Regions from separate parts of the Tateyamaria armeniaca genome, predicted to be linked through region 1. Evidence: riboswitches for the same ligand, from Rfam matches in the RefSeq annotation. Region 1 holds a riboswitch; the other holds the start of a gene.

Evidence for each region. A riboswitch is a leader RNA that binds a small molecule or an ion and turns the genes downstream of it on or off. The one in region 1 is predicted to bind glycine.
Region 2: it holds a riboswitch for glycine, as region 1 does, so the genes downstream of both, gcvT (glycine cleavage system aminomethyltransferase GcvT) here and ACERZ8_RS02960 (D-amino acid dehydrogenase) in region 1, are expected to answer to the same signal.

Annotation. Positions count from the first base shown of each region.
Region 1 covers NZ_JBHDIY010000002.1:580,660-595,834, reverse strand. Annotated here, with positions in the region: gene ACERZ8_RS02995 (hypothetical protein) at 1-84, shown strand, start outside; gene ACERZ8_RS02990 (eCIS core domain-containing protein) at 246-614, opposite strand; gene ACERZ8_RS02985 (hypothetical protein) at 1,320-1,661, opposite strand; partial or broken gene ettA (energy-dependent translational throttle protein EttA) at 1,889-3,542, opposite strand; gene ACERZ8_RS02975 (MOSC domain-containing protein) at 3,693-4,163, shown strand; gene ACERZ8_RS02970 (nicotinate-nucleotide adenylyltransferase) at 4,227-4,841, shown strand; gene dacB (D-alanyl-D-alanine carboxypeptidase/D-alanyl-D-alanine endopeptidase) at 4,889-6,382, shown strand; partial or broken gene ACERZ8_RS02960 (D-amino acid dehydrogenase) at 6,417-7,709, opposite strand; glycine riboswitch at 7,711-7,818, opposite strand; glycine riboswitch at 7,835-7,928, opposite strand; gene ACERZ8_RS02955 (ABC transporter permease) at 8,137-9,261, shown strand; gene ACERZ8_RS02950 (ABC transporter ATP-binding protein) at 9,258-10,049, shown strand; gene ACERZ8_RS02945 (MlaD family protein) at 10,068-11,846, shown strand; gene ACERZ8_RS02940 (ABC-type transport auxiliary lipoprotein family protein) at 11,843-12,493, shown strand; gene ACERZ8_RS02935 (DUF4864 domain-containing protein) at 12,497-12,898, opposite strand; gene ACERZ8_RS02930 (lysine--tRNA ligase) at 12,962-14,539, opposite strand; gene ACERZ8_RS02925 (tellurite resistance TerB family protein) at 14,683-15,108, shown strand; gene ACERZ8_RS02920 (cobalamin B12-binding domain-containing protein) at 15,133-15,175, opposite strand, start outside.
Region 2 covers NZ_JBHDIY010000002.1:3,443,905-3,459,079, forward strand. Annotated here, with positions in the region: gene rpiB (ribose 5-phosphate isomerase B) at 1-217, shown strand, start outside; partial or broken gene ACERZ8_RS17555 (methyl-accepting chemotaxis protein) at 914-2,798, shown strand; glycine riboswitch at 3,041-3,125, shown strand; gene gcvT (glycine cleavage system aminomethyltransferase GcvT) at 3,287-4,411, shown strand; gene gcvH (glycine cleavage system protein GcvH) at 4,428-4,787, shown strand; partial or broken gene gcvP (aminomethyl-transferring glycine dehydrogenase) at 4,800-7,636, shown strand; gene ACERZ8_RS17575 (ATP-binding protein) at 7,723-10,254, opposite strand; gene ACERZ8_RS17580 (molybdopterin-dependent oxidoreductase) at 10,298-10,792, opposite strand; gene ACERZ8_RS17585 (response regulator) at 10,949-11,566, shown strand; gene ACERZ8_RS17590 (caspase family protein) at 11,674-13,203, opposite strand; gene ACERZ8_RS17595 (ABC transporter substrate-binding protein) at 13,518-14,681, opposite strand; partial or broken gene ACERZ8_RS17600 (AMP-dependent synthetase/ligase) at 14,713-15,175, opposite strand, start outside.

The DNA.
Region 1 (15,175 bases):
AAGATCAGCCACGGGGCCAAGCTGTTCATGATCGCCTTTGGCTGCGCCGTGCCGCCGTTTCTGGTGTGGTGGGTCCTGCTCTGATCCGGGCAAATCCGACGATGACCGAGAGGTCCCGCGCTGCGGGGCCTTTTTTGGTGTCCCACGCTGGGACACCCCTTTGGTTCATGAAAAATCAATGGGTTACAGAGGCGGATTAACCAACCGTTAGGGTTTGTCCGCCTTCCGACACCACGTTTTTCAGCCTATTTCGAGACCAGAACCTTGCCCTTTTGCTCCTTGGGCAGCTTCTTGCCCCCGGCCTGCTGAATGACGTGGGTCAGTTCGTGGGCCAGCAGTTCCTTGTTCTTGGCGTCACCGGGCTTGGCCATGTAGATGTTGGGGCCCATCGCAAAGGCCTTGGCGCCCAGCTCCTTGCAGATGTCGCCCGCGTTGCCGCCGACATGGACCCGCGCCTTTTTCAGGTCGGCCCCGAATTCCGTTTCGAGTGCTTCGACCACGTCCGGCGGCAGCTTGGAGGCCTTGGTGCCCTCGGGTTCGGTCTTGATCGGTTTGACCTTGGCTTTCTTGCCCTTCACCTTATCGACGATCTTCTTGATTTTGTCGTTGGCCATGCGGCTTCTCCAATGGGGATGTGTTCAATACGAGGGAGTATAGCATGGCGGGTGGCGATGCGGGAAGTAGGGGAAAGCTGTAGGGGGTTTGGGGTTGGTTGGAGCCAAGACGCCCCGCGTTTTCGCCGGCTCAGCGTCCGCTTGCGGGCGCGTCACCCGGCAGCGTATCGCGAAGCGATGCGCGGGAGGGTCCGACTTGATAGGTTTGAATTGTTCCCAGCGGAAACGCCCCGCGTTTTCGCCGCCCCCGACCGCCCCCATGGGCGGGGGCGACTTTGCCGCCCCCGGGTTCTTGCGACCCTCTGCGGCCTCAAAGGCTCCACAGGAGCCTTTGCAAGACGGCCTTCGACCCGCGGGCGGGGGCTTGGGCTGGCTTGTGAGGCATGTCTAGGACGGAAGATGTTGAAGAAAGCGCGAAACAACTGTCTTTGTTCCTGATTTATTAAAACGAGCTTCAATCTTGTCGCCTTTAATATCTGTCACCCTTCCTTCACCGAATTTTTGGTGAAAGACGCTGTCGCCGAGTTCTAATGCTATGGCTGGAAATTTGGTCTCCTCTCGGTCTGACTCTTGGAGGAGGAGCTGTTGAATGATTTGGTTCGTCAACAATTTGAGAAAGGTCTTCAATTTTTTTAAACATTTGCAGGACTAGTTGCTCCAAATTGTCACCACTCTCTTCAAGTTTTTCAAATCCAAGAGCAACAGTTACCGGATTGCTAACTTCCTTTTTTTGTGCAATTCACTTAGTTGAACACGAATCCTCTTGATCACTTGAGCATGTGATGTCGGGTCATCGTAAACATATTTGATGGTGTTAATGCCTGCCACATCGAAAGGAGGTTTTTCAACCCAATCGGAAACCAAGATGCAAGGTTTTTTGTAGGCATGACGTATCCCAAGTTCATAAAAAACATTTGCGTTCAAGGCTGACAGATCAGCGATAACCAAATCGGCTGCGACTAACTGTTGTATGATTTCAGTAGTGATGTGAGTCGGTTTATCAGATTTATCTACTCTAATTGGATCTCCATAGCCTAAACCTTCCAAGCCCGGCTTGATAATATATTCGAGTAGACAGTCACTTTGGCGACGGATTTGTGATCCTTCGTCACCAATGGGGCATACAACAAAACAACTTTTTTTGACTTATCCAAAACCACACCTCTCGAAATTCAGTTTCTCACCAATAACACTTTTTTTCGTCTAAGAGCGAACGCGCCCGCCAGGGCGGACGCTGCCTCGCACCCGTTGAATTTACTTCGTAAAGTTCAACGTCAACGAGCGAATTTCTTGTGTTTCAGTCGTTTGGGTTCAAGGGCATCCGGTCCAAGCCTACGCTTTTTGTCTTCCTCGTAGTCCTCAAAGTTCCCCTCGAACCACTCCACATGCGCGTTCCCTTCGAACGCCAGCATATGCGTGCAAATCCGATCCAAGAAGAAGCGGTCGTGCGAGATCACCACGGCGCAGCCGCCGAAATCGACCAGAGCGTCTTCCAGCGCGCGCAGGGTTTCGACGTCCAGATCGTTGGTCGGTTCGTCGAGCAGCAGCACGTTGCCGCCTGATTTCAAGAGCCGTGCCATGTGGACGCGGTTGCGTTCGCCCCCGGACAAGAGGCCGACTTTTTTCTGCTGATCGCCGCCCTTGAAGTTGAAGGACGAGCAGTAGGCGCGGGAGTTGACCTCGGCATCGCCAAGCTGGATCAGTTCGGCCCCGCCCGAGATGGCTTCCCATACGTTGTCGTCCGGATTCAGGTCATCGCGGGACTGGTCGACATAGGACATCTGCACTGTATCGCCGATTTCGACGCTGCCTGCGTCGGGGGTTTCCTGCCCAGTGATCATCTTGAACAGGGTCGATTTGCCCGCGCCGTTGGGGCCGATCACGCCAACGATGGCGCCGGGGGGGATCGAGAATTCGAGGTTTTCCATCAAGAGCTTGTCGCCCATGCCCTTGGTCAGCCCGTTCACGTCGATCACCTTGCCGCCAAGGCGCTGGCCGTTGGGGATGACGATCTGGGCGTAGGACAAACGCTCGCGCTCGGACGTTTCCAGCATGTCGTTGTAGTTGTTGATCCGCGCCTTGGATTTCGCCTGCCGGGCCTTGGCCCCCTGACGCATCCATTTAAGTTCGCGTTCGAGCGTTTTCTGGCGGCTCTTGTCTTCGCGCGCTTCCTGTTCGAGGCGCTTGGCCTTTTGTTCGACCCAGGAGGAATAGTTGCCTTCCCATGGCACGCCCTTGCCGCGATCCAGTTCGAGAATCCATCCCGTGATCGAGTCGAGGAAATAGCGGTCGTGCGTGACGATCAGGATCGTGCCCTTGTAGTCGATCAGGTGCTGTTGCAGCCACGCGATGGTTTCGGCGTCAAGGTGGTTGGTCGGTTCGTCCAGCAGCAGCATTTCAGGCGCTTCGAGCAGCAGTTTGCACAAGGCGACGCGCCGCGCCTCGCCGCCTGACAGCTTGGTGACGTCCGCATCATCGGGGGCAGCGCAGCGCCTCCATGCTCACGTCGATCTGGCTGTCGAGATCCCAGAGGTTTTCGGCGTCGATCTGGTCTTGGAGTTGCGCCATCTCGTCCGCTGTTTCGTCGGAGTAGTTCATCGCCAGTTCGTTGTAGCGATCGAGGATCGCCTTTTTCTTGGCCACGCCCAGCATGACGTTGTCGCGCACGCTGAGGTCGGGGTCGAGCTTGGGTTCCTGCGGCAGGTAGCCGACCTTGGCCCCTTCGGCGACCCAGGCCTCGCCTGAGAAATCCTTGTCGAGGCCGGCCATGATTTTCATCAGCGTGGATTTACCCGCGCCGTTGACCCCCACGACCCCGATCTTGACCCCGGGCAGGAAGTTGAGGTGGATGTTTTCAAAGCATTTCTTGCCACCCGGATAGGTCTTGGAAACGCCGGACATGTGATAGACGTATTGGTAGGCGGCCATGGCACGCTCCTGATCTGTCGAAGGACTGGTTTGCCCGTCAGATACAGGCGCACATGGCGGTGTGCAATGGCGGGTCGTGTGGTTGTGGTGTTTGCGTGTGGGGGCGGTGTCTGTCAGCGTCTGCGTGAAGGGCGAAGTGGGGGAATTGGGATGAGCGATCTGCATGCGATGATGGCCCGTTACGCCCAATCGGGCCGTGTGGACTGGATCGGTGTGCGCCCGGAGCGCCGCGCCGATATGGTGCCGCTCGACGCGGTTGAGGTGACGGAGGACGGGCTTGAGGGTGATCATGGGCGACCGGGCAAGCGAGCCGTGACCCTTGTTCAGGCAGAGCATCTTGCGGCCATTGGTGCATATCTGGGCCGTCCCCCGGTTTTGCCAGTGCCGTTGCGGCGCAACATCGTGATTGCCGGGCTGAATTTGGCTGCCCTCAAGGATCGCCGTATCGCTGTGGGGGGTGCCATTTTGCATCTGAGCACGATTTGCGCGCCTTGTTCGCGCATGGAGGAAGAGTTCGGGCAGGGCGGGTATGTGGCGGTGCGTGGCCATGGGGGCTGGTGCGCCAGCGTTGTCGCGCCCGGTCTTGTCAGGCTGGGTGATCCGGTGCGCCCCGTTGATTGACAATTGCGCCCATCTGCTGTCCGGTCCCGCGTCGCGGCCCCTTTTGTTCAGGACAGTCCCTTGATGCGCCACGCCTTTCCACTCGCCAGACCCGGGCAGACCATCGGTCTGCTGGGGGGATCGTTCGACCCGGCCCATGAAGGGCATGTGCACATCACCCGCGAGGCGATGAAGCGTTTTGGCCTGAGCCATGTCTGGTGGCTGGTCAGCCCTGGCAATCCGCTGAAAACCCGCGGACCCGCGCCGCTCGAACGGCGCATGGCGCGTGCCCGAACTGTCATGCAGGACCCGCGGGTCACCGTCACGGATATCGAGGCGCACCTTGGCACCCGCTATACCGCGCAGACGCTGGCCGCCCTCATGGCGCGTTATCCGGGCGTGCGGTTCGTGTGGTTGATGGGGGCGGACAATCTGGCCCAGCTGCATCACTGGCAGGATTGGGAATGGATCATGGAGCGTGTTCCCGTGGGCGTTCTGGCCCGCCCCGGTGACCGGATTTCCGCAAGGATGAGCCGGGCGGCGCGACTATACGCACAGTACCGTATCTCGGGCCGGGCCAGCCACATGCTGTCGCGTGTAGAGGCCCCGGCGTGGTGCTTTGTGAATGTGGCGATGTCGGGCCAATCCTCCAGCGCGATCCGCGCGGCGGGGGCATGGGGCGCGGTTGAGGAAACGTGATCAGTTGAGTGCTTGTTTGGCCCGCAAAGCTGGGGTTACATGCGCTTATGTTCAGCACGATTTCCAGACGCGTATTCCTGAGTTTTCTCGCCAGCGGTGCCGCCACAACGGCCTTGTCCGCCCCTCCGACGGCGTCCTTGCGGCCCGTGGCGCGCGGAGTGGGCCATTTCAAGAAATCGGTTCCCGGTGCGGATGCGATTGTCGCTGCGGCCAAGCTGGGTGGTCGCGTGTGCTACGCGGTTGCTGACGCACGAACAGGAGCGCGACTGGAAGGTGGCAATGCCAAGACCGGCACGCCGCCGGCAAGTGTGGCCAAGGCGGTGACCGCCCTTTATGCCCTGAACGTCCTTGGACCGTCGCATCGGTTTACCACGCAAGTGATGGCCACGGGATCGGTGTCCGGTGGTGTGGTGCAGGGCGATCTGATTTTGGTGGGCGGGGGTGATCCGACACTGGACACCAATGCGCTCGCCGCCCTGGCCGCTGCCCTCAAGGCCAAGGGCATCCGGGAAGTGCGCGGAAATTTCAAAGTGGCCGAAGGTGCGCTGCCTTACATCAAGACCATCGACAAGGATCAGCCGGATCACGTGGGCTATAGCCCTGCCGTCAGTGGCGTCGCGCTGAATTACAATCGTGTGCATTTCGAATGGAAGCGGTCTGGCGGCTCCTATGGGGTGACGATGGATGCGCGTTCGGACCGTCTGCGCCCGGGTGTGTATGTTGCCAAGATGCAGATCGTGGACCGCCGTGTGCCGGTCTACACCTACGCGGATGGGGGGCGCAGCGACAACTGGACTGTCGCCAAGGCCGCTTTGGGCAATGGTGGTGCGCGCTGGTTGCCGGTGCGCAAGCCTGCGCTTTATGCAGGCGACGTGTTCCAGACGCTGGCGCGCTCGCACGGTATCGTGCTGAAGAACCCCAAAGTTGTGGATCGCGCCCCGCGTGGCACGGTGCTGGCCCAACATCAAAGCGATGATTTGCGGACCATCCTGCGGGCCATGCTGCGCTATTCGACCAATATCACCGCCGAAATGGTCGGCATGTCGGCAACGGCGCGTCGCACAGGGCGCGTGCCTGCCAGCCTCAAGGCGTCCGCATCCGAGATGAACCGCTGGGCCAAAGCCGCCCTTGGCACCAGCGCGATGCGGCTGGTCGATCATTCGGGCCTTGGTGGCGACAGCAAGATGACAGCCGATGATATGGTGCAGGCATTGGTGAAGGCGCATGGCAGTGCCGTGCTGCGCCCGATCCTGAAACCTGTGGCGATGCGCGATGAAAAGCGGCGCATCCTCAAGAACCACCCGATCAGTGTCGATGCCAAGACGGGCACGCTGAACTTTGTGTCCGGGCTGGCCGGGTACATGACCGCCCGCGATGGGCGGGTCATGGCATTCGCCATCTTTGCCGCAGACGAGGCGACGCGGTCGCGGATCGCCAAGGCCAACCGCGAGGCCCCGCAGGGCGCACGCAGTTGGAATGGACGGGCCAAGGTCATGCAGCAGCGGCTGATCGACCGGTGGGGTGCTGTGTACGGAAGTTAAGGCAGGTAAGGCGGATCCTGATCCGCCCCGCCTGTCACGCGGCGTTTTTCATCCGTGCCGCGTCGATGCAGTCCGCGACCCCTTGGGCGGTGGCAGCAGACAGGGTCCAGCCCAGATGCCCGTGGCCGGTGTTGTAGTAGACGCCGGGTTTCTTGCCGGGTCCGACCTTTGGCATCATCGAGGGCAACATGGGCCGCAAGCCCGCCCATGGCACACAGTGTTCCGTGGAAACGGCGGGAAAGAACGTCTCGCACCAGTCGCGCAGTGGTTTGATCCGGTCATCGCGGATGTCGAGGTTGTAGCCGTTGAATTCCGCGGTTCCTGCAATCCGCAGGCGGTTCTTGCCCAGACGCGAGGTCACGACCTTGGCCTGATCATCGAGCAGGCTGACCCAAGGTGCGGCCTCTTGGCTCGCGGCATCGTCGAGGTTGACGGTGATCGAGTACCCTTTGACCGGATAGATATTCACGCGGTCGCCCAGTTGGCCGGCGATGGCCTTGCTGGCCACCCCGGCGCAGACCACGATGCCGTCAAAGATTTCGCTGTTTTTCGCCGCACCTTCAGTCCAGTCCAGCCGGACGTCGGCGCCGGTGTGCTGGATTTCGGTGACGATGGATTTGTAATGGAATTTTACGCCCATCTTTTCGCAGGCATCGCTGAGTTTGCGCGAAAAGCTGTGGATGTCGCCGGTGAAATCGCTTTCGGTGTAGAACCCACCAAGCGTTTCGGTTTGGAGGGCCGGTTCCAGTTTGCGCACTTCGTCTGCCGACACCTCGCGCCGTTCCAGCCCCGCCTTTTCCAGCAGCACGTTCACGCGCCGGGCGTGGTCGAATTCGGACTGTTTGTTGTAGATGTGCAGGATGCCACGCCGTTCCATGTCGAAGTCGACGCCGACTTCGCTGGCGAAATCCAGCAGGTGTTCGCGCGCGGCGATGGCCAGACGCGCTGTGGCAATCGTGTTGGCCTCGTATTGGGGGATGTTGCCCATGAACTCGGCCATCCACGACAGTTTGTGCCAGCTGGGTTTGGGGTTCACGAGCAGGGGCGCTTCGGGGTGGAACATCCATTTCAGCCCCTTCATCACGGTGCCCCAACGTGTCCATACCTCGGCATTGGACGCCGACAGCTGCCCGCCATTTGCAAAAGACGTTTCCATCGCCGCATAGCGGTTGCGGTCGAACACGGACACCTCATAGCCGCGACGGGCCAGAGCGTAGGCGGTGGTGATACCGGTGATACCGGCGCCGATCACGGCGATATGGGTCATGTGGGGATCCCCCGAAAAAGCGACGCAGTTGACATGGACGCGCCCGGCGGCATGCCGGTTCGCGTCCCCATCTGTTGCGTAACCTGAGAGTTTGACGCCGGTGGTCTGGCGCTTTCTCCTTCGGTGGGCCGGGGGCGTCTGCGCCCGACCGCTCTCCAGATCGTCGATGTACCCGTTTGGCGGGCGCGGCTGGCACGGTTCTGTGTGCCTGAGAGTTTGTCGGGGCGTTGCTCCTTCGGCGGCAGGTGATCTCGACCTGCGCTCTCCCATGTCAGCCTTGGCGACTGAGCGCGATATAGGGGGTTGGATGCCGTTCGGTCAATCGATTTGATTGCACGATTTGATGCGTGTTTGGCGAGCGTGTCCGGCGCGACACGAACGTGGTGCCCGCCCCCCTGCAAAGGCGTGGCCATTGCCGTTGGGTTGGGGTATCACAAACGGGTTGCCGCACAGATTTTCTGTGATCTCTCTGCTGGATTGACGTTGTATGACCGCCCCGACGCTTCGTATTGACGAGTCGAAAGATGTGCCCGTTCTGCAGGTAGCCGGGCGCTTGGTTATTGAATACCTTGAGGCGATTGAACCCGCGTTCCGCAAGACCACGCCAGACACCAAAACGCTGCGCATTGATCTGGATGGTCTTGAGGCGCTCGACACCAGCGGCGCGTGGTTGATTGCGACCCTCAAGACGCGGCTTGAGGCGCAGGGTGTCAGTGTCGAGTTGATCGATACCTCGTCCAATCGCACGGCGCTGATCGACACCGTCCAAGAGGCATTGCCGAAAGAGGATGGCGCTGAGGCTCCGCCACGGGGCCTTATCCCTTGGGTGGCGGGTATCGGTGCGGCGACGGCTGGCATTGGTGCATCGGCGATGTCGCTTGTGAGTTTTCTGGGCGAGATACTGTCCCGCTTTGCCTATGGCGTGGTGCGTCCGCGTCGCTGGCGCACTGCGGCCCTTGTCAGCCAGATGGAAGAGACCGGGTTTCACGCCATTCCCATCGTCATTCTGATGAGCTTTCTGATCGGGATCGTTCTTGCCTTTCAGGGGGCCTCGCAATTGCGCCAGTTCGGGGCCGAGGTGTTTGTCGTCGATCTGATCGCCATCTCGATCCTGCGCGAATTGGGCATTTTGCTCACCTCGATCATCGTGGCGGGCAGGTCAGGATCGGCCTTTACCGCCTCGATCGGGTCCATGAAGGTGCGCGAAGAGTTGGACGCGATGCGCACCCTTGGCCTTGACCCTATCGAAGTGCTTGTGCTGCCCCGCGTCATCGCGTTGGTGATCATGTTGCCCATCCTCGGCTTCATCGCCAACGTGTCCGGCCTGTTTGGTGGCGCGCTGATGAGCTGGATCGAACTGGGTGTAAGCCCGAGCATGTTCATCACACGCCTGCAGGAAAATACCGACATCTGGCATCTGGCCATCGGGATGATCAAGGCCCCGTTCTTTGCCGCGATCATTGCGACCGTGGCGTGCTGGCAGGCGATGCAAGTTCAGGGATCTGCGGACAGTGTTGGGCGGCACACAACAACCTCGGTGGTGCAGGCAATCTTTCTCGTGATTGTGGCCGACGCCGTGTTTTCAATCTTCTTTTCGGAGCTGGGTGTATGACCGACAGCCCCGCAACCCGGAGCGACCGCGAGGCGGTGATCACTGTGCGTGGGCTGAGAAACCAGTTTGGCCCGCAGGTTGTGCATGACAATCTGGACCTTGATGTCTGGAAGGGTGAGGTGCTGGGCATCGTTGGCGGATCGGGTACGGGCAAATCGGTGCTGTTGCGCACGATTGTGGGGTTGAACCGCCCCGCTGCCGGATCGATCAATGTGCTGGGTTCGGATGTGCTGCATGGCAGCCGTGAAGAGCGGTTGCGCGCAGAAAAGCAGTGGGGTGTCGCGTTTCAGGATGGTGCGCTGTTTTCATCGCTGACCGTGTTGCAGAATGTCGAAGCGCCGATGCGCGAGCATCTGAAACTGAGCGCGTCGCTGATGAAGGCGCTGGGGGAGCTGAAGATCAGCCTTGTAGGCCTGCCGCAACTGGCCTGTGGCAAGCTGCCTTCGGAGCTTTCTGGTGGCATGCGCAAGCGCGCCTCGCTCGCCCGCGCGCTGGCGCTGGACCCGGCCATCGTGTTTCTGGATGAACCGACGGCGGGTCTCGATCCTATCGGGGCGGCGGCCTATGATGAGTTGATCAATGAATTGAAGCGTTCGTTGGGCCTTACGGTATTTATGGTGACCCATGATCTCGACTCTCTTTATGCGATCTGCGACAGAATTGCGGTACTCGCTGAAAAGCGGGTGCTGTTCGAAGGGCCGATTGAAGGCATGACAGAGATCGACCATCCTTGGGTGCAGGAGTACTTTACCGGCCCCCGCGCACGCGCCGCACAAGAGAAAACCTGAGGAAGGCTGCTCAAGAACATGGAAACCAAAGCCAACTACGTTCTGATCGGGCTGTTTACCCTGTTCGGCATCATCGGTGCCCTTGGCCTGCTGCTGTGGCTGGCCAAGGTCGAGGTGGACCGCCAGTACGCCTATTACGACATTCTGTTCGAGGATGTTTCGGGCCTCGGGTCGGCCAGCGACGTGCGCTATAACGGTTTGCCTGTCGGGCAGGTGGTGGGACTGGAACTGGACGAGGACGATTCCTCGCAGGTGCGCGTGCGCATCGAGATTGCGGCGGACACACCAGTGAACACCGAAACCGTGGCCCAGTTGCAGTCCCAAGGGGTCACAGGCGTCAGTTTTGTCGGCCTGTCCGGTGGGTCCGAGACATCTGTCGCCTTGCCCAGCAACAGTGAAATCCCGTCGGAACGCACGGCCTTGCAGTCGGTGTTCGAAGGCGCGCCGGTGGTTCTGGACCGTGCGGTCGAGCTGCTGGAAAACGTCAATGACGTGTTCAACACCGAAAACCAGGAGGCGGTGTCGACGATGCTGGAAAATCTGGCCTCTGCCTCGGCCCGCATCGACACTGTTTTGGATGACTTTGAAGTTTTGTCGGGTGATCTGGGGTCAGCCGCGCGCGAAATCGCGACATTTACCGACCGGCTTGATTCACTGGCCAGCACGGCTGAAACCACGCTGACGACGGCGACAGGCACGTTGGAAACCGCGAATAGCACCATCGCGCAGGTGAGCACGTTCACGAATGATGATCTGGTGCCGCTGGCGGGTGATCTGCGCACCGCGACCCAGACAGCCAATCGCGTCATTGGCGAAGTCGGCGTGCAGGCGGGTGAGATTGCGGAACGGATTGACGCCCTTGCCGAGCGGGGCGGCGTGGTTCTGGACGGCGCGACTGAAACGCTGGAAACGGCGAACCAGACCTTTGCGTCGGCCAATACGGCGATTGAGGGGATCACCACGTTCACAAGCGCCAACCTTGTGCCCCTGTCGGATGACTTGCGCACCACCACGCAGACCGCGAACCGCGTCATCACAGAGGCGGGTAGCGAGGTGCAGCGGATTGCGGGTCGCATCGACGATCTGGCGGATCGCAGTGGTGTTGCGCTTGATTCCGCCACGGTGGCCTTGGATGACGCGCAACTGACCATCCGCGATGCACGCACCACGGTGGCGCGCGCCAACACGTATTTTGACGAACAGTTGACGCCCCTTACGGACGATCTGCGCACCACGACGCAGACGGCCAACCGTGTGATCGACGAGGTTGGCAGCCGCGCGTCGGTGGTTGCGGATCGGTTCATCACCTTTGCCGATGACGGAACTGCGTTGATCGCGACGGCGGACCAGACCTTTACCAATGCGGACGTTACGCTGGCAGCCGTCTTTACCGCGATGGAGGATGCGTCGGTCACGCTGGCCTCGGCCAACAGGACGTTTGAAATGGCCAACCGCATCATCGAAGAAGACGTCGAAGGTGTGATCGCCGATCTGAGCGGTGCGGCGACCGCGCTGACGTCGACGGTGAACAAGACGGCGGAGAGTATCGACACTGTCACCGAACAGGTGCTGGCCGCGTCCACCTCTGCGGCCAACCTTACGGCATCGCTGGAGCAAGTCGTGCGCAACAACCAGCGCCAACTGTCTGATTTCGTCCGGCTTGGCTTGCCCTCGGCGCTCAGCTTTACCGAAGAAGCGCGCAGTCTGGTCGTCAATATCGAGCGGCTGGTCAACAAGATCGAACGCGACCCGGCACGCTTTTTGCTGGGCACTCAAAACTCAAGGTTCAGTAGATGATCTCTTTTTCGAAACCGTGGCCGCTTGCTCTGTTGCTTTTGATCGCCATGCCGGGCTGTGCTGCGCTGTCGGGTTTGACGGCGGCGAGCATCCCCAACGAATTGTATGTGCTGACACCCAAAAGTACGTTTGACGCGGATCTGCCGCGCTTGCGCTATCAGATCGCGGTGCAGGAACCGACTGCGACCGCATCTGTCGACACGGATCAGATTGCCGTGCAGCCAACGCCGCTTCGGGTGCAGTATTTGCCGCAGGCGCGCTGGGTCAACCGGGCGCCGTTGATCGTACAGTCGCTGATGATCGAGAGTTTTGAAAACTCCGGCCGCGTTCCTGCGGTGGGCAGTTCCGCAATTGGTTTGCGGGCCGATTTCCTGATCGTGACGGACATTCGCGAGTTTCAGGCGATTGTGCCACTGGAAAATTCGGACGCACCGCTTGAGGTCGATGTCCGTCTGAACATCAAGGTTGTGGATGCCTTTTCGGATCGTATCATCGCCTCACGCTCGTTCGAAGAGATCACGCAAGCGGCCTCTGACAGTGCAAGTGACGTCACCCTGGCGTTCGATCTCGCCTTGGGCGGCACGTTGCGGGATGCGGTGGAATGGAGCATTCGCGAAATCGCGGCATATGGCGCGCCGCGTTTCTGATCCTTATGCGCTGACGCCGACGCTTTCCAGAAGCTGCACACCGTTGATTTTCCAGCCGGCTTCGGTTTCCAGCATCCGGTAATCCAGCACGTGTACACGCCCTTCGGCGTCTACGATCTGCACTTTTTGCCAGTAGCTGCCGTTTTCCTCGCGCAGTTCAAGATAGGTGACTTCGGATGGGCGCCAGACCATCGGATAGCCTTGCGTGACCATGCGCCCAAAATTTTCCGGCGTGCGGAAGATGCCACGGATGTTGGGCGAGGCGAATTCGAAGGCTTCGGCGAAGTTGTCGGATTTGAAGGCTTCGATCTGGCTGCCGATCACGCCTTCAATCTCTGTGCCCTGGGCCCATGCCGACCCTGCCATGGCTGACGCAAGTGCGACGCCCATCATCCATTTCCGCATCTGTCATCTCCTTGTGTGCAAGAAGAATGATAGCGCATGTCCGATGTCCGCCAAGCCCGGTGTCTAGCGGACCAGTTCGCCTGCCAGCCCCTGATCGATGAGGGCGATGGTTTCATCAACGCCGTAAAGCGCGATGAAGCCGCCGAAACGGGGCCCCTGGCTTGCGCCGAGCAGCACCTCGTAGAGGGCGGTGAACCAACCCCTGAGCGGGTCAAACCGGTCGCGCCCCACGGCGTAGACCACGGATTGCAGCGCCTCGTCATCCAGCGCGCCGTCATATTCGGTCAGTTCGCTGCGCAAGGCCTCCAGTGCTTCACGCTCCTGATCTGTGGGCAGTCGATAGGTTTTCGTGGGCTTCACGAAGTCGTTGTAGTAGCGCACGGCAAACCCGACGGCCTGATCCATGCCGGGATGCGTTTCCGGCCCTGTGCCTGCCGCATAGCGCTGGATGAAGCCCCAAAGCGTATCCTTGGTCTCGGCACTGCTGACTGAGGCGAGGTTGAGCAGCATCGAGAACGGCACCACCATGTCACTGGCAGGCACGTCACCGCCGTGGATGTGCCACACCGGGTTGTTCAGCTGTTGAGTCTCGTCCTGTGTCGCGTAGGCGCGCAGTTGCTGATGGTATTCGTCAACGGCCTTTGGGATCACGTCGAAATACATCCGCTTCGCCGTTTTGGGCTTTTGATACATGAAGTAAGACAGCGATTCCGTGCTGGCATAGGTCAGCCATTCATCAATGCTGATGCCGTTGCCCGAGGATTTCGAAATCTTCTGGCCCTTGTCGTCCAGAAAAAGCTCGTAGCTGTAGTGCTCGGGCGGGCGCGCGCCGAGTGTCCGGCAGATCGCGTCATAGATTTTCTCGTTGGTCGCGTGTTCCTTGCCGTACATCTCGAAATCGACGCCAAGGGCGGCCCACCGCGCCCCGAAATCAGGCTTCCACTGTAGTTTGACGTTGCCGCCTGTGACGGGCAGCGTCCATTCCTTGCCCGTCTCATCGTCAAAGGTGACAGTGCCATTTTGCGCGTCCACGTTTTTCATGGGCACATACATGACCCGGCGGCTTTCGGGATGCAGGGGCAGAAAGATCGAGTATGTCTGCTGGCGTTCCTCGCGCAGGGATTTCAGCATGATTTTCATCAGGTCGTCATATTTATCCGCGCATTTCAGCAGAATCTCGTCAAATTGCCCGGATGCGTAGAACTCGCGCGCCGAGACAAATTCATAGTCGAAGCCAAACGTGTCGAGAAACCGCCGCAGCATAGCGTTGTTGTGGTGTCCAAAGCTTTCATGGGTGCCGAACGGGTCGGGCACATCCGTCAGGGGGCGCTGCAAATGCTGTTCCAGCCGTTCCGGGTTCGGGACGTTGCCGGGCACTTTGCGCAACCCATCGAGATCGTCAGAGAAACAGATCAGTTTGGTGGGGATGTCCGAGATCACCTCGAACGCGCGGCGCACCATCGTTGTGCGCAACACCTCGCCGAAGGTGCCGATATGGGGCAGGCCGGACGGTCCGTAGCCTGTTTCGAACAGGACGAAACCCTTTTCCGGCGGGGCGTTCTGATAGCGCTTGAGGACCTTGCGTGCCTCTTCAAATGGCCACGCTTTGCTTGTCATCGCACTGTCACGCAAACTCGACATAAGGTATTGTCCCAATCCATGCCCGTCCGCCCGGTGCGGGGGTCAATTCGACGCGGCCTGTGGCGCGCATCATCCCGCCGGTACCTATTGCGAGGGGGGCAGGCGTCAATATTGAGGGGGTGCCGAAGTGGAAAGGAAGACCCATGTCCGAAACCGAACAACTGAGCCTGACGCCGCAGGACGCCCTTGTCGCTGTGATGATCGCCATTTCGGCCTCGGATGAGGACATCCGCACGGCTGAACTGGTCAAGATCAATGCAGCCGTGAACCACCTGCCGGTTTTTGCCAGCTATGATCTGGACCGGATGAACGGTGTCGCGCAGACGGTGTTTGACCTGTTTGAGCAGGAGGACGGGTTGGATGCGTTGTTCGGCCTTGTGCGCGAGGCTTTGCCCGAGCGGCTTTATGAGACGGCCTATGCCCTGGCCTGTGACGTCGCTGCGGCGGACGGCACGCTGGAAGAGACGGAACTGCGCCTGCTCGAAGAGATGCGATATGAGCTGGAGATTGATCGGCTGCATGCAGCGGCGATTGAGCGTGGGGCGCGGGCGCGGCATCTGACAGTCTGATCACTTGGCATTGATGGCTGTGCGTCAGGCGTGATGACCCTTGAGCCATGCCTTTTCAATGAATTGG
Region 2 (15,175 bases), 2.9 Mb from region 1:
CAACAAGGTGCAGGGTATCCGTTGCGGTGTGTGTTCTGACACGTTTTCGGCCCGCATGATCCGCCAGCACAACAATGCCAACATGCTCGCGCTTGGCGCGCGCGTTGTGGGCGAAGGGCTGGCCATAGAAATCGTCGATGCGTTCCTTGCGTCGAAATTCGAGGGCGGACGCCATGCAACCCGCGTCGATATGATTGAGCCCGTCGCTGGGGACTGAACACCCCGGTTTTGCACAACTGCGCGTCTGATGTGAGCAATTTGCAACTTCTTAAGGAGGCCATGGAATTCTGCGCCCGCCAGAATCACCAAGGATCCTCAGATGGGCGAACCCAAAATGCGTGCCAGTGGAAACCCCATTGCGTCCGTGCATTCGATTTTCTTCAAGTGCATTGTTTTGCTGGTGGTTTTCTGTGCGCTGATCGTCGGTGTGCTGACGTTCAAATCGCTGCAGGCGTCAAACGCATTGGCAACGGACATGGTTCTGGAATTCGGCGACGAAATCGTGGCCCATCTCGCTGAACATATTGCGCCTATCGTTCAGGCGCAGGATGCCGAGGCCGTGGCCGAAGTCATGTACACCACTGAAAAATCCATGAATCGCGGTACCGCAGGGGTCGTCGTGCTGGACCGCGACGGTGCAATCCTGATGGAAAAAATGCGTGACGGAAATTCGTCCCGCATGATGCGTGCCATTGCCCAAGAGGTTCTGGCAGACGGCCAGACGCGCACCAATGTCGACAGGTTGATCATAGCGCACCCCATCCTGTTTGGTCCCGACCAGGATGTGGTTGGCGTTGTCGCGGGCGATTGGCAGACCGACGTGTTTTCCGCCGCTGTGCTGGACGCAAAACGCGAAGCACTGCAGATGGCGCTTGTCCTGGCAGTGGTTATGCTGGTGTTGGCGGCCCTGATGATGAACCGCATTCTGGCAAAGCCCATGTTGGCCATCGCAACCGCGACAAAAAGAATTGCCGCCGGTGATTTCGACCACCAGATTCCCGAATTCAAATCCGGCAATGAGTTTCATGCCGTTTCGGTTGCCTTGACTGCGTTCCGGGAACAGCTAGCCGATTCCGCAGCGGCGCACACAGATGCGGCCATGAAAAGCACCGCGTTGGATTGCGGGTCGGCCAGCATCATGATTGCCGATGCCGACTTCAAAATCGTCTATGCCTCCACTGCCGTCATAAACCTTTTGACCCGGCACAAAGACGTCGTCAGGTCGCGCATCCCGGCCTTTGACCCGAACACGATCATCGGTCAATCCATTGACATCTTTCACAAAAACCCGGACATGCAACGCAAGATGTTGGGGGCGTTGGGCGCAAATGGTCATGACGCCAGCCTTGAGATGGACGACGTCACGCTCGAACTCAAAATCTCGCGTATCGACAGCGACGAGGGAGAACGCATTGGATATGTGGTTGAATGGGATAACGTCTCCGAAGAGCGGTTGAACGCGGCCGTTCTGCAGTCACTCCACGAAAATCAGGCACGCGCAGAGTTCGGGGCGGATGGACAACTCATGGACGCAAATGAGGCGTTTTACACACTTGCCGGACTGGACCCCGACGCACTGGATTGCCGGTTCGCTGATACGGTTTTTGTCGACGACGCTCCGGCCGATCCGTCAGTCGCGATGTTTGGTGAAATCAAAATCGAAGGCAAGACGGGGGCCACGTCATATCTGCTGGGTGGCCTCGGCCCGGTGCATTTCAGCAATGGTGATCTCAAACGCACAGTACTGATCGCCGCGGACGTCACACAGAAACACAATGAAAAAGCGGCGATAGAACGCGAAAGGACTCGCCTGCAATCCGAGCAGAATTCCATGATCGAGGCGTTGAGCGCGTCGCTTGCCGCGCTGGCAGACGGCGACCTTGGCGTCCGGATCAACGACGCGTTTGCGGGTTCGAACGACCGTATCCGGCAGGATTTCAACACGGCGATCACACGCCTCGACGAAGCAATCGGGTCCGTCGTGGCCGGGACAGACAAAATCCAGTCGGAAGTCGCAGGCGTGACCAACAGCGCCATAGAATTGAGCCGACGCACGGAAAGCCAGGCAGCAACCCTTGAAGAAACCGCAGCCGCCGTGTCGCAAATCAGCGCGTCCGTCAAAAGCTCGGCCGAGGGCGCGCAAAGTGCCAATGACATCGTGAGCACGGCCCGGGAAAACGCGACAGCCTCGGGCAAGGTTGTTCACGAAGCTGTTGCGGCCATGGACGACATCTCGAAAAGTTCGACCGAGATCCAGTCCATCGTGAAAGTCATCGACGATATCGCCTTTCAAACCAACCTTCTTGCTTTGAATGCAGGCGTTGAAGCAGCACGCGCTGGCGATGCAGGACGCGGATTTGCTGTGGTCGCATCAGAGGTGCGCGCCCTTGCCCAACGGTCCTCAGAGGCCGCCAGTGAGATCGGGACTCTCCATCGCGTCGTCAACCCAAAGCGTTGACCTCGGTTCCAAGCTGGTTGGGGATGCGGGCAACGCTCTGGAGCAGATCATCGCGTCGGTGTCCGACATCTCGCACCATGTCTCGCACATCGCAGAGGCCACGCAGGAACAGTCCGCCAGCGTGGGTGAGATCAACACTGCGATGGGCCAACTGGATCAGGTGACGCAGGAAAACGCAGCCATGTTCCAGGAAACCACAGCCGCGTCGCAAAATCTGACGCGCGTGGTGGAGGACCTGACCCTGCAGATACAACGGTTTTCGACCCGACCTCCGCCGTCCGAGAATGAAACCTTCGAGCAGACTGAGGCGGAAGAGACCGTCTTGGCGCGGTCTGCATAGCCTGATGTGAACGGGGCGTAGACAGTCCGCGTATTCGTTGTCGGCCTTGCCGGTCGTTACGGGCCGCAAACAAGCCCCACATTTGAGCCTCAGTCACGCACACTGACCAGCGCAAATGCTCAAAACCCAACGCTGGCTCCGACCAAACCACGCAGTTCACTTCGCCATACCAGTCATCGTGAAGACCCCCATGCGAGATACTCCTTGCCATCCCGATGGTGTTTCCGATACGAAACTCGGGACGCTTGACGTTGGGAGAACCAGATCACTGGTGCCGAAGGAGCAACTGCCTCGGAAACTCTCAGGCCACAGGACCAACGCAAAGCCACAAGACTCTGGAGAGTGATGCCCAGCGCATCCGCCGAAGGGATAATGATCTCAGGCACGCAGGACAGAGGAGGCACCGACGCGCAGACACTTGTCTGCGTCTGATATGGTGCCGCTTGATTTCACGCAAATCTCGTCGGCTAGGCAGAAGGCGATGGGATATGTCCGACCTCAAGCAAACTCCGCTGCATGCGTTGCACATGACCCTTGGGGCCAGGATGGTGCCCTTTGCCGGGTATGAGATGCCGGTCCAATACGCGCTTGGCGTGCTGAAGGAACACCTCCATACGCGTGCGAAGGCCGGGCTGTTTGATGTCAGTCACATGGGACAGGTGATCGTGGGCGGCCCGACATATGAAGCGGCGGCACAGGCCCTTGAAACGCTGATCCCGGTCGACGTCCTGGGACTGGGCGAGAACCGGCAGCGCTATGGGTTTTTCACCAACGAGGATGGCGGTATCGAAGACGATTTGATGCTGGCCAACCGCGGTGACCACGTATTTGTTGTGGTCAATGCCGCCTGCAAGGACGCCGATATCGCAAATATGAAGGCGGCGCTGGAACCTGATGTGAGGGTAACGGAACTGACCGATCGCGCGCTGCTGGCCCTGCAGGGGCCTGCTGCCGAAACGGTTCTGGCCACGCTTGATCCGCGCGCAGCGGACATGCGTTTCATGGATGTGGCCACACTTGAGTTGGGCGGGACAGAAGCCTGGGTGTCGCGGTCGGGGTATACAGGCGAGGATGGGTACGAGATTTCCGTGCCTGCGAACCAAGCCGAAGCGCTCGCCCGAACCTTTCTGGCGCACCGTGATGTCGAAGCCATTGGTCTGGGGGCGCGCGACTCGCTGCGCCTTGAGGCCGGGCTGTGCCTTTACGGGCAGGACATGGATGCTGGCCTGAACCCGGTCGAGGCGTCACTGGCTTGGGCGATCCAGAAGGTCCGGCGCGCCGATGGGCCCCGATCAGGTGGTTTTCCCGGCGCTGACACGATCCTGAGCGCCCTGACAAACGGCGTGGATCGCCACCGTGTCGGGCTGCGACCCGAGGGCCGCGCGCCGATGCGGCAGGCCGTGCCCCTGTTTGAAACCGAAGACGGTGGTGCGCAGATCGGCTTTGTGACTTCGGGCGGCTTTGGCCCGACAGTCGACGGGCCGGTTGCCATGGGCATTGTGGCCGACGGCCTGCACCTGCCGGGAACCGTTCTTTATGGCGAGTTGCGCGGCAAGCGCCAACCGGTGACGGTTGTGAAACTGCCGTTCGTTGCGGCCAACTTCAAAAGATAACCAAAGAGGAAAACCCATGAAATACACAGAAGAACACGAATGGCTGCGCGCCGACGGGGATGCTTATGTTGTGGGCATCACCGAACATGCCACCACCCAGCTTGGTGATCTGGTCTTTGTCGAACTGCCCGAAGTCGGCACAGTGGTCAGCAAGGACGACGAAATTGTTGTGATCGAAAGCGTGAAGGCGGCATCGGACATCATGGCACCGGTCGATGGCGAAATCACCGAAGTGAACACCGACCTTGCCGACGATCCAAGCCTCGCTAACAGCGACCCGCTGGGCAAGGGCTGGTTTTTCAAGATCAAGCCGTCCGATGCCTCCCAACTCGACGGCATGATGGACGAAACCGCCTATAACGCGCTGATCGGCTGAGGAACGCACACCATGACTTTCAAACCCACCGACTACCTGCCTTACGATTTTGCGAACCGCCGCCATATTGGGCCGTCGCCCGCCGAAATGGACGAGATGCTGGACGTGGTGGGTGCGAAAGACCTTGATGCGCTGATCGACGACACGATCCCGGCGGGCATCCGTCAAAAAGAGCCGCTCGATTTCGGCAAGGCCAAGTCCGAACGCGAATTGCTGCACCACATGCGCGTGACCGCGTCCAAGAACAAGGTGCTGACCTCGCTCATCGGCCGGGGCTATCACGGGACGGTCACGCCGCCCGCGATCCAGCGCAATATCCTAGAAAACCCCGCGTGGTATACCGCCTACACCCCCTATCAGCCGGAGATCAGCCAAGGGCGGCTTGAGGCGCTGTTGAATTTCCAGACGATGGTGTCGGATCTGACGGGTCTTGAGATTGCAAATGCGTCGCTGCTGGACGAGGCGACCGCATGCGCGGAGGCGATGACCATGGCGCAGCGCATTTCCAAGGCGAAAGTGACCGGCTTTTTCATCGATGAAAACTGTCACCCCCAGAACATCGCCGTGATGCAGACGCGTGCCGCACCGCTTGGCATCGACATCGTCATCGGCGATCCGCGCGACCTGGATGCCGGCGCCGTCTTTGGCGCGATTTTCCAATATCCCGGCACATATGGGCATATCCGGGATTTCACCGATGAAATCGCCAAACTGCACGAGAACAAGGCAATTGGCATTGTCTCGGCAGACCCGCTGTCGCTGACCCTGCTGAAAGAACCGGGCGCAATGGGGGCCGATATTGCCGTTGGCACAACCCAGCGCTTTGGGGTGCCCATTGGCTATGGCGGCCCGCACGCGGCCTATATGGCGACCAAGGCCAATTACGCGCGCAACATGCCGGGACGCATTGTCGGCGTGTCCGTCGACACCCATGGCAACCGCGCCTACCGGTTGTCCCTGCAAACGCGCGAACAGCATATCCGCCGGGAAAAGGCGACGTCGAATGTGTGTACCGCACAGGCGCTGCTGGCCGTGATGGCGGGATTTTATGGCGTGTTTCACGGCCCAGACGGCCTCAGGGCCATTGCGCAGCGCATCCATCGCAAAACCGCCCGTCTGGCCGAAGGTCTGAAACAGGCGGGCTTTGACGTGCGTCCGGCCACGTTCTTTGACACGATCACGGTGGATGTGGGACCGCTGCAATCGGCGGTGATCAAATCGGCGGTGGACGAAGGCGTCAATCTGCGCGCCATCGGCACCACGGGCATCGGCATCACGCTGGATGAACGCACGCGCCCGGCCACCATCGAGAAAGTCTGGCGCGCCTTCGGGGTCGAGCGGCAGGACAAGGACTATACCCCCCATTACAACATGCCGGAAAAGCTGATCCGCACGTCCGATTTCATGACGCACCCGATTTTCCACATGAACCGGGCCGAGACGGAAATGATGCGCTATATGCGCAGGCTGGCCGACCGCGATCTTGCGCTGGACCGCGCGATGATCCCGCTGGGGTCGTGCACGATGAAGCTGAATTCCGCCGCCGAGATGATGCCGGTCAGCTGGCGCGAGTTTTCGCTGCTCCACCCCTATTGCCCCAAGGAACAGGCCGCTGGCTATATCGAGATGATTGATGATCTGTCGGCCAAACTGTGTGACATCACAGGCTATGACGCGATTTCAATGCAGCCCAATTCGGGTGCACAGGGCGAATATGCGGGCCTTCTGACCATCGCAAGCTGGCATCGTGCGCAAGGTCAGGGCCACCGCAACATCTGCCTGATCCCGATGAGCGCGCATGGCACAAACCCCGCCTCGGCGCAGATGGTCGGCTGGAAAGTCGTTGCCGTGAAATCGGCGGGCAATGGCGATATCGACGTGGACGATTTCAAAGCCAAGGTGGACGAACATCGCGACAACCTTGCCGGTTGCATGATCACCTACCCCTCGACCCACGGCGTGTTCGAAGAAACGGTGATCGAGGTCTGCAAGATCACGCATGAGGCAGGCGGTCAGGTCTATATCGACGGGGCCAACATGAACGCGATGGTCGGCCTTAGCCGTCCGGGCGATCTGGGCGGCGATGTCAGCCACCTGAACCTGCACAAGACGTTCTGCATCCCCCATGGCGGGGGTGGGCCCGGCATGGGCCCCATCGGCGTCAAGGCGCACCTGACCGAGCACCTGCCGGGCGATCCGAACGGTGGCACGGGTGCTGTAAGTGCCGCCGCGTTCGGCTCCCTTCCCTGTTGCCAATATCCTGGGCCTATTGCCTGATGATGGGCGGCGATGGTCTGACGCAGGCCACGCGAGTTGCAATCCTGAACGCCAATTACATCGCCAAACGGCTCGAAGGAGCGTTCGATGTTTTGTACAAAGGGCCGACGGGCCGGGTGGCGCATGAATGCATCATCGACACGCGCCCCTTTGCCGACAGCGCGCACATCACCGTCGATGACATCGCCAAACGTCTGGCCGATTGCGGCTTTCACGCGCCCACAATGTCATGGCCCGTCGCGGGGACGTTGATGATCGAACCGACAGAATCCGAGACAAAGGCCGAGTTGGACCGGTTCTGCGACGCGATGCTGGGCATACGCGCTGAAATCAAGGCGATTGAAGACGGCGACATGGACCCCGACAACAACCCGCTCAAGAACGCACCCCACACGATGGAGGATCTGGTGCGGGATTGGGACCGCCCCTACAGCCGCGAAAGCGCATGTTTCCCGAACGGGTCATTCCGGGTCGACAAATACTGGCCGCCCGTCAACCGTGTCGACAATGTCTGGGGCGACAGAAACCTGTCCTGCACCTGCCCGCCGATGGAGGATTACGCGAAACCGTAGGCGCTCGCATTTGGTGTGATTGGATTATCATGGGCCCCTAGGCGTTGTCGTCGTCGAAGCCTATTTTTCCAAATCCTACAGTGTTCTCAGGGGTTTCCGACGACCTGCCTCAACGCGGCATCAAAGGCACTGCGCGCATCATGCGCCGCAGTGTCAAGCTGTGCCGCCCATGTCTCCGCATCCAACAAAGCGTCATTGCGCGCCTCCTCTTCGAGTGCGGCAAGCGAGGTTTCCAGATCATATTGCCCCAGAAGGGATGCGGCACCCTTGGCCTTGTGTGCAGCTTCGGCGATCACCGCGCTGTCCTGCATGGTCATACCGGTCCGCAAATCCGCTGTGAAAGCGGCGAGTTCAGACAGAAACCTGTCCGCCGTTGACGCCACCCGGTCACGTCCCAGCAGCTCGACCATTTCTGCCAGTGCGTCAGGGGGCCGCTCGGTGTCGGCCTTGGGCCATTCGTCCAGAGTGACATCGGCAAAGACGGTGCGCAGCGCGTCAAGGCGGATCGGCTTGGTGTGGAACCTGTTCATGCCCGAGGCCACAGCCATTTCGCGGTATTCCTCACGCCCATGCGCCGTCAGTCCGACGATATGTGTCTGGGCATTCGCACCATTACCGCTGCGCAATCTGCGTGTCGCTTCGATCCCGTCCATGACAGGCATGCTGATGTCCATAAAGATCACGTCGAAGCGCTGATCGCGCCCCTTGTCGATGCAATCGGCGCCGTTCACCGCCTGATGCACGCTGTGGCCCATCGTGCTCAGCATGTCGCTCAATACGTGGCGGTTGATGCTGTTGTCTTCGACGATCAGTACGTCGCACGGCCGCATCGGCGTCGGTTGTGTGTCCGTCGTCATCGTATCAGTCACCGCTCCGCCACGCTCAAGCGGCAGCGAAAGGACAAATACAGACCCGTTCCCCTCAGCACTTTTGAGGGACACATCCCCATCCATCGCTCGCGCGATGCGGCGCGAGATCGACAGGCCAAGCCCGTCCCCACGCGCCTGTCGCCCTTCGCTTCGGGCCAGAGCAAAGAAATCTGCAAACACCTGCTCATGCTGATCAGGTGGAATGCCGATTCCGGTGTCGATCACCTCAAACCTCAGCGACGATGTTTCCGGCCCATGATCCCCGCTGACATGCAGGGCGATCCCACCCGTTTCGGTGAATTTGATCGCATTGCCGATCAGGTTGGTCAGAATCTGTCGAATACGTCCGGCATCCCCGTGGTAATGTCCGCGCGCGTTCTGCTCGATCTCCAACGCAAGCGTCAGGTTTTTTTCCCGCGCCAGCGGATCGAACACGTCAACCAGCCCCTGTATCAGATCCACAAGATCAAAGTCCTGCATCGTCAGTTGCAACTCGCCCGTTTCAATCCGCGTGATGTCCAGCGCTTCGTTCACATGTTCCAACAGGATCTCGCTGGATGATGTCGCGATCTGGGCATAGCGCGCCTGCTGGTCATCCAGCTTGGTGGTTTTGAGCAGATCGAGCACACCCAGAATGCCGTTCAGCGGGCTGCGCATCTCGTGGCTCATCACGGTCAGGAACCGCGACTTTGCCTTGTCCGTCTGTTCAGCACGGTCGCGGGCCTCGATCAGTTTCTGTTCGTTGGATTTGCGGGCAGAGATGTCGCGGATATAGGCGATGAACCTGGTCTCGTCGCCGTCCTGCGTCGTCGTGATGTTCATCTCGACCGGAAATTCGTCGCCGTTTTTGCGTTGTGCGGACATTTCGAACCGGCCTGCATCGACGAAGTGTCGTGTACCGGTTTCCAGATACCGTTTCACGCCCCTGGTGTGTGCGGCGCGCATCCGGTGCGGAATGAACGTGTCTTCCATCTTTTGCCCGACAATCTCATCGCGCCGCCAGCCAAAGACACGTTCAGCCGAGGCGTTGAAACCGACGATGCGCCCGGTCGCCTCCGCCGTCACAATCGCATCCAGTGACGCCGCAACGGTCGATGACAACTGTGCGGAAGACGCCGAAAGTGCTGCATCCCGGCGCGCTGCGCGTTGCAAAAGCCGATCCAGGAACAGCATCAGGATCGCCATCAGGACCAAAAGCGCAATTGCAATCCCGCCCGTTCGCGCCAATTGGCTTGCAAACTGGGCACGCCGCGCCTCTGACTGCGCAGCCCCAAGGCTGACACCCAACAGCGCGATGTCGCGCGCGTGCGGACGCACATCGTGCACAAGCTGGTGCATTTGATCGAGGGCCTCACCGCGCAGCGGACCGGGCGCATCAGACAGGGCCACGGCCGCCCGTGCAAAGGTGTTAAGCGGCGCGATCATGTCTGCGGCTTGCGCGTTGCCCTCGAAAATCTCTGCCGCACGGCCCGAATTGATGATGTTCAGCCGGCTGAGCGCAATGTCGACGCGCAACTGCACTTCGTCGTCCGGGAACCGCCCGGTGGCCATCTGCTCGATCAGCATCGCATCGAGGTTTGCGAATTCGGTGTCGATCTGCGAGATGCTCCATTGCATGTTGTCCTGCGCTGCAGCGGACAGCCCGCGCAGTTGCGACAGCAGGTTCGTCACCATGATCGCCAACAAAAAAATGAGCAGGCAAATGCCTGCCATCACCGTCATACGGTAGCGGTTCAATCCGAGCTTCACGCGTGACCTCCTTGCTGGGATCACGTTACGCATATGTCTCGGTTCAATCCACGACCTTCAACCGGTTCAGTTGCCAGATGCTGAACGCATGTATCGTTTCAGTCCGGTATTTGGGGTCATGATCGTATGGGAAAACAATCCAATACGGCCCCTTGTCCCGCACCGATATCGGTTCGCCGTTCATACGGGTGGCGATGATCGGAACAGTATCTTCGATAGTGGCCATGGGGATCGCGACCTTGTAGTCGTTCAAGGCCACCATTTCGACGGCGCTCCCCTTTTTGTTGGCCCTTGCCAGCACTGCCTTTAGCGGCACGCCGGAAAACGTGACATCGCCATCCGTCCAGATGGTGGTGGTGGTAAAAGTCACCTGTGCCATCGCATCCAGTTCGGCAAGGCTGAGCGTGAGGGTGTCGGATTCAGAGGCCGACGCCGTGATTTGCAGATCCATGTTGGACTGCGCAAGCACTGGGGAATGCCAGTTGATCAACAGCGCCAAAACGATGGTGAACGCCCGTGAGTGGTGAATTCGAGCCATGTTTGGTTCTCCAAATCCGACACAAATAGGTTTAAATCAGTTGTTCATATCGGTCTTCCGGGCATTGGCATAGGCACCTGTACCAAAGTATAGGTTTGCCACGTCTTCGCGCGGTTTTCCGGTTGTGAATATGGACAGAGTGGGAAAGCTGCTGACATGCCCAAAATCCTGATCGCCGACGACCATGATCTGGTCCGTGACACCATCGCCGCATATCTGGAAAGCGTTGATGATTTCGACGTCCGGACTGCCGCCGATCTGGACAGCGCATTGGAGGCCATGCGCGGCGGCGATCCAATCGATCTGCTCATTCTCGATTACAACATGCCGGGCATGGATGGGCTGAACGGCCTTGATCGTGCGCGCATGGCCTATCCGGGCACGCGGGTGGTCCTGATGTCTGGTGTGGCGAACCGCGATGTCGCCAGCACGGCAATGAAGCATGGTGCAGACGGGTTCATTCCCAAATCCCTCACTGCTGTATCACTTGTGAACGCGATCAAGTTGGTGCTGTCGGGCGAACGTTACTTTCCATTCGACTATGGGATATCCGACACGGGCGCTGCACCTTCGGGTGCCTTTGCGACCCTGACCGTTCGTGAAAAACAGACGCTTGAGCAGTTGTGCATCGGTCTGTCGAACAAGGAGATCGCCCGGAATCTGGGCGTGCGGGAAGTGACGGTCAAACTGCACGTGAAGAATGTTTTGTCCAAGCTCAGTGTCTCGAATCGCACCCAAGCGGCGCTGCTGGCCAAGGAAAAACACTTCTTTTGATCGCAGGGGGCGCACGGTTGCGCGCTTGTCGGGACAGGTATCGTCAAACTGCGGCGCGTTGAAACATGTCTGTGCCGTCACTCAGAAACCGAGCAAGAGGTTCAGCATCAATTCTTGCGTGCAGAGACGCGACAGCCATTCGATATCCGCGCACTCAGGGAACGACCGTCCTGCGACAGCGTGCCGGTCGCTGTGTTCTGAATCCAGCCATAGTCTTCGGTGGCCGAATAACTGCGTCCGTTCAGTGTACCGCGCACCGTGGCAGCGCCCGCAGTACCGCTGATTGAGCCTGTGAACGCCGTCCCTCCTGCCGAACGATACACCGTCGATCCGTTCGCCTTGATCCCAAGCGGGCATTGCGCATACCAACTCCACGTGCCGACCATGGAATAGCGCGGCGTGTCGGGCACCGGCTTGGGCGAGGCGCCAGGCGTTGGGGGGCTCACCGCTGCGGGTGTGGCAGGCGCCGGTCGCGCCTTGCAGATCGTTCCTGAATGCCGCTCGATGGCCTGCAATGCGTGCGCCGTGCCCAGATCATCAGCCCCCAGCCCGGTATCGGTTGCAGACAAAAAGCGGCGGAAAGCCATGCGGGTCCGTGGCCCCATCACGCCGTCGGGCACGCCTGCATCGCAGCCCAGCGCGTTCAAGCTCGATTGCGTCTGGCGCAGGACCTCGCGGCTGTCGGCGGGTGTTGTATCGGGTTCCGGCGCCGGACGCTCAGACGCAGTCGGGGTTGGTTCCGCCGGTTCGTCGCCTGCAAGGTCATCGCGCAATTGCATGGCCATCTGCACCGTGAATTCGTCGCTGCGCGCGCCGTAGCGTTCGATGAACGCGCTGTAGGCCTCGCGAGTGCCTATGGATCGTGCCAGCTCGAAATCCGCACGGATGGCGTCTGTCGCTGGTGCTGCCGTGACGGTTTGCCGGGCGACAGAGCCGTCATTGCCCCCTGCCGGGATGAAATAGAACTGGCCCAGAAGCTCATCGTAATATGCCGGGAATTGCTCGTGCCCGACGGTGCGCGCCAGATCACGCACGTCGCGGCGCAGACCGGACATCATATCGCGCAACTCGACCCCCGGCACTTGCAAGCGGGGCAGCAGCATCCGCGTAAACACCGAATTTTCCGCCGGGTCGTCGTTTGACAGACGGTCCAGTGCCGTCTGGCCTGCACCGGCTGAAAAGATCACGAACGTACCTTCGGGCGCGTTGATGCGCCCAAGGCCCCGCGTGCCACCGATGGAACGGCCCGTGGACCCTTTGAACGGGTTGTCCCGACAGGCATCGATTATGGCCAAAGTGGTGCGTGCCCCCGTCGCCCGGATGCGATCCAGCAGGCCGGACAGCGCAATGGATTCGGATTTGATAAAGTCCTTCTCGCCGCGCGCGGGCGCAGCAATATCCGTCGGCAAAAGGTAGTTCTCGCCATCAATCTCGACCCCGTGGCCTGCGTAAAACACCACCGCCGTATCGCCGGGATCAAGCTGGCCGGTGAATTCGGAAATCCGCATATTCATGTCGCGCCTTGCTGCGTCCAGAACAGTGGTGACCACAAACCCTTTGGACGCCAGAGCCTCCGACACGGCCGTCGCATCGGCGCGCGCCTTTTGCAGATCATCGACCTCGGCATAGAGAATCATTGCCGATCACCAGCGCCAGACGCTTTTCGGCGTGGGCAAATAAGGGTGTGAGGATCAGGGCGAGACACAGGAAGATAATGCGCATGACAGAATGGTAGCAACCGGCGCGCGCGTGGGAAAGTAGGGAAATCCGACGGTTGCGTATGCCGTGTCAAACCACGCGCGGTCCGCTGCATGGGGTCAGTGTCGAACCAGCCCGTCACACATCACCGGGCGAAACGCCTCAGATCGGTTTGCACTCAGACAAAGGGCCTGCACGCCGACAGACGCACAGGCCCTTTGCTGTCAATACATCCGGTCCAAACCCGCGCGCATTACTGGCGCGCAATTTCCACCCAGTTGCCGTCCTTGATGACGGAAATCACAACTTCATCCGCGCCCTGATGGTCGGTCGCGGAATAGGTCACCGTGTTGCCGGACACCACATCCTCGTAATTCAGGCTTTCCATACCTGCCTGAAACGTCTTGGCGTCCAGATCGGGGCCGGCTGCCTCAAGCGCCTTGACCAATGTGACGGCTGCGGAATGTCCAAGCAATGCGCCGGTGCCGGGCAGTTCTTCGCCCGTGGCTTCGGTATAGCGTTTGAAGAACTTCTGCACTTCCGGCTGGTCCATACGCGACAGCAAATCCGCCCAACCGGCGGCGGCATACATGCCTTCGGTCACACCGCCCGGCACTTTCGCCATGACCGTGTGGAACCCTGCGGACGAGTTAAGGAAGGACATATCCGTCAACCCCAGCTTTTTGGCCGTGCCGGACACCGTGATCGCCTGCCGGACGCCCAGCGCCAAGGTGACGATGTCGCAGCCATCCGCGCTCAGCTTTTGCAGCGCACCGACAAAATCGGCATCGTCAGGCTTGTGCGTGGTCTCGGACACAAATGTGAGGCCTTCCGTCTCGGCGGCGATGGATTCAGCGCCTTCCTTGATGTCTTTGCCAAAGTCCGTGGGCAGGTACATCGCGCAAACCGTGTCTGCGCCCTTTTGCTCGGCCAGATAGGTCACACCGATGCGGATCTGATCATAGTAGGTCGCGGTGCCCGCATAATGCAGCGGGTGGAACGGCTCGGCCATCTGGCGCGCGGCCGACAGGGGCGAGACGTTGGGCACGTTCTTGGCGTCCTGCAACTTGAAGGCGGCGATGTTCATCGGCGTGCCAAGCGAGAGCAGCATCGCAAAGACCTTGTCGCCATTGATCAGCTTGTTCATGCCCTGAATGGCCTTGGGCATCTGGTAGGCGTGATCCTCGACCACAAAGCGGATCTTGCGCCCGTGGATGCCGCCCGCCTCGTTCACCTCGTCAAAGACAAGTTGTGCAGCCTTGGTCGCTGGCGCGCCGAATGCGGCAAAGGGGCCGGAGAGGTCATTGTTGGACCCGATCAGCACCTCGGTGTCGGTGATGCCCTGTTCTGCGAACCCCGGTGCCGCCGCAATCGTGGCCGCCAGCGCAGTGGCTGCCAGTTTGGTAAATCGTTTCATGTCTCTTCTCCCTCTTCGTTGTTTCCCGATTTCAGTACATCTGCTGGATCAGCGCGTCGTGTTTCGTCTCAACAAAGCTGCGCTTGAGCTTCATCGTCGGTGTGAGTTCATCGTCATCTGCCGTCAGCAACACGTCAATCAGGCGGAAATCCTTGATCTGTTCGACGCGCGCGAAATCCTTATTGACCGCGTCAATGGTGTCGCGGATCAAATCCTGCACTTCCTGTGCCGCACAAAGGGACGCATAGTTCGAGAACGGCACGCGACGGTCCTGCGCGAATTTTTCGACATTTTCCTGATCGATCATCACAAGGCAGGTCAGAAACTTGCGCTTGTCCCCGATCACCACGACGTCCGAGATATAGGGCGAGAATTTCAGCTTGTTCTCGATCTCGGCAGGGGTGACGTTCTTGCCCCCTGCGGTGATGATGATGTCCTTGAGCCGCCCCGTGATTTTCAAAAACCCTGATTGTCGAGCGTGCCGACATCACCGG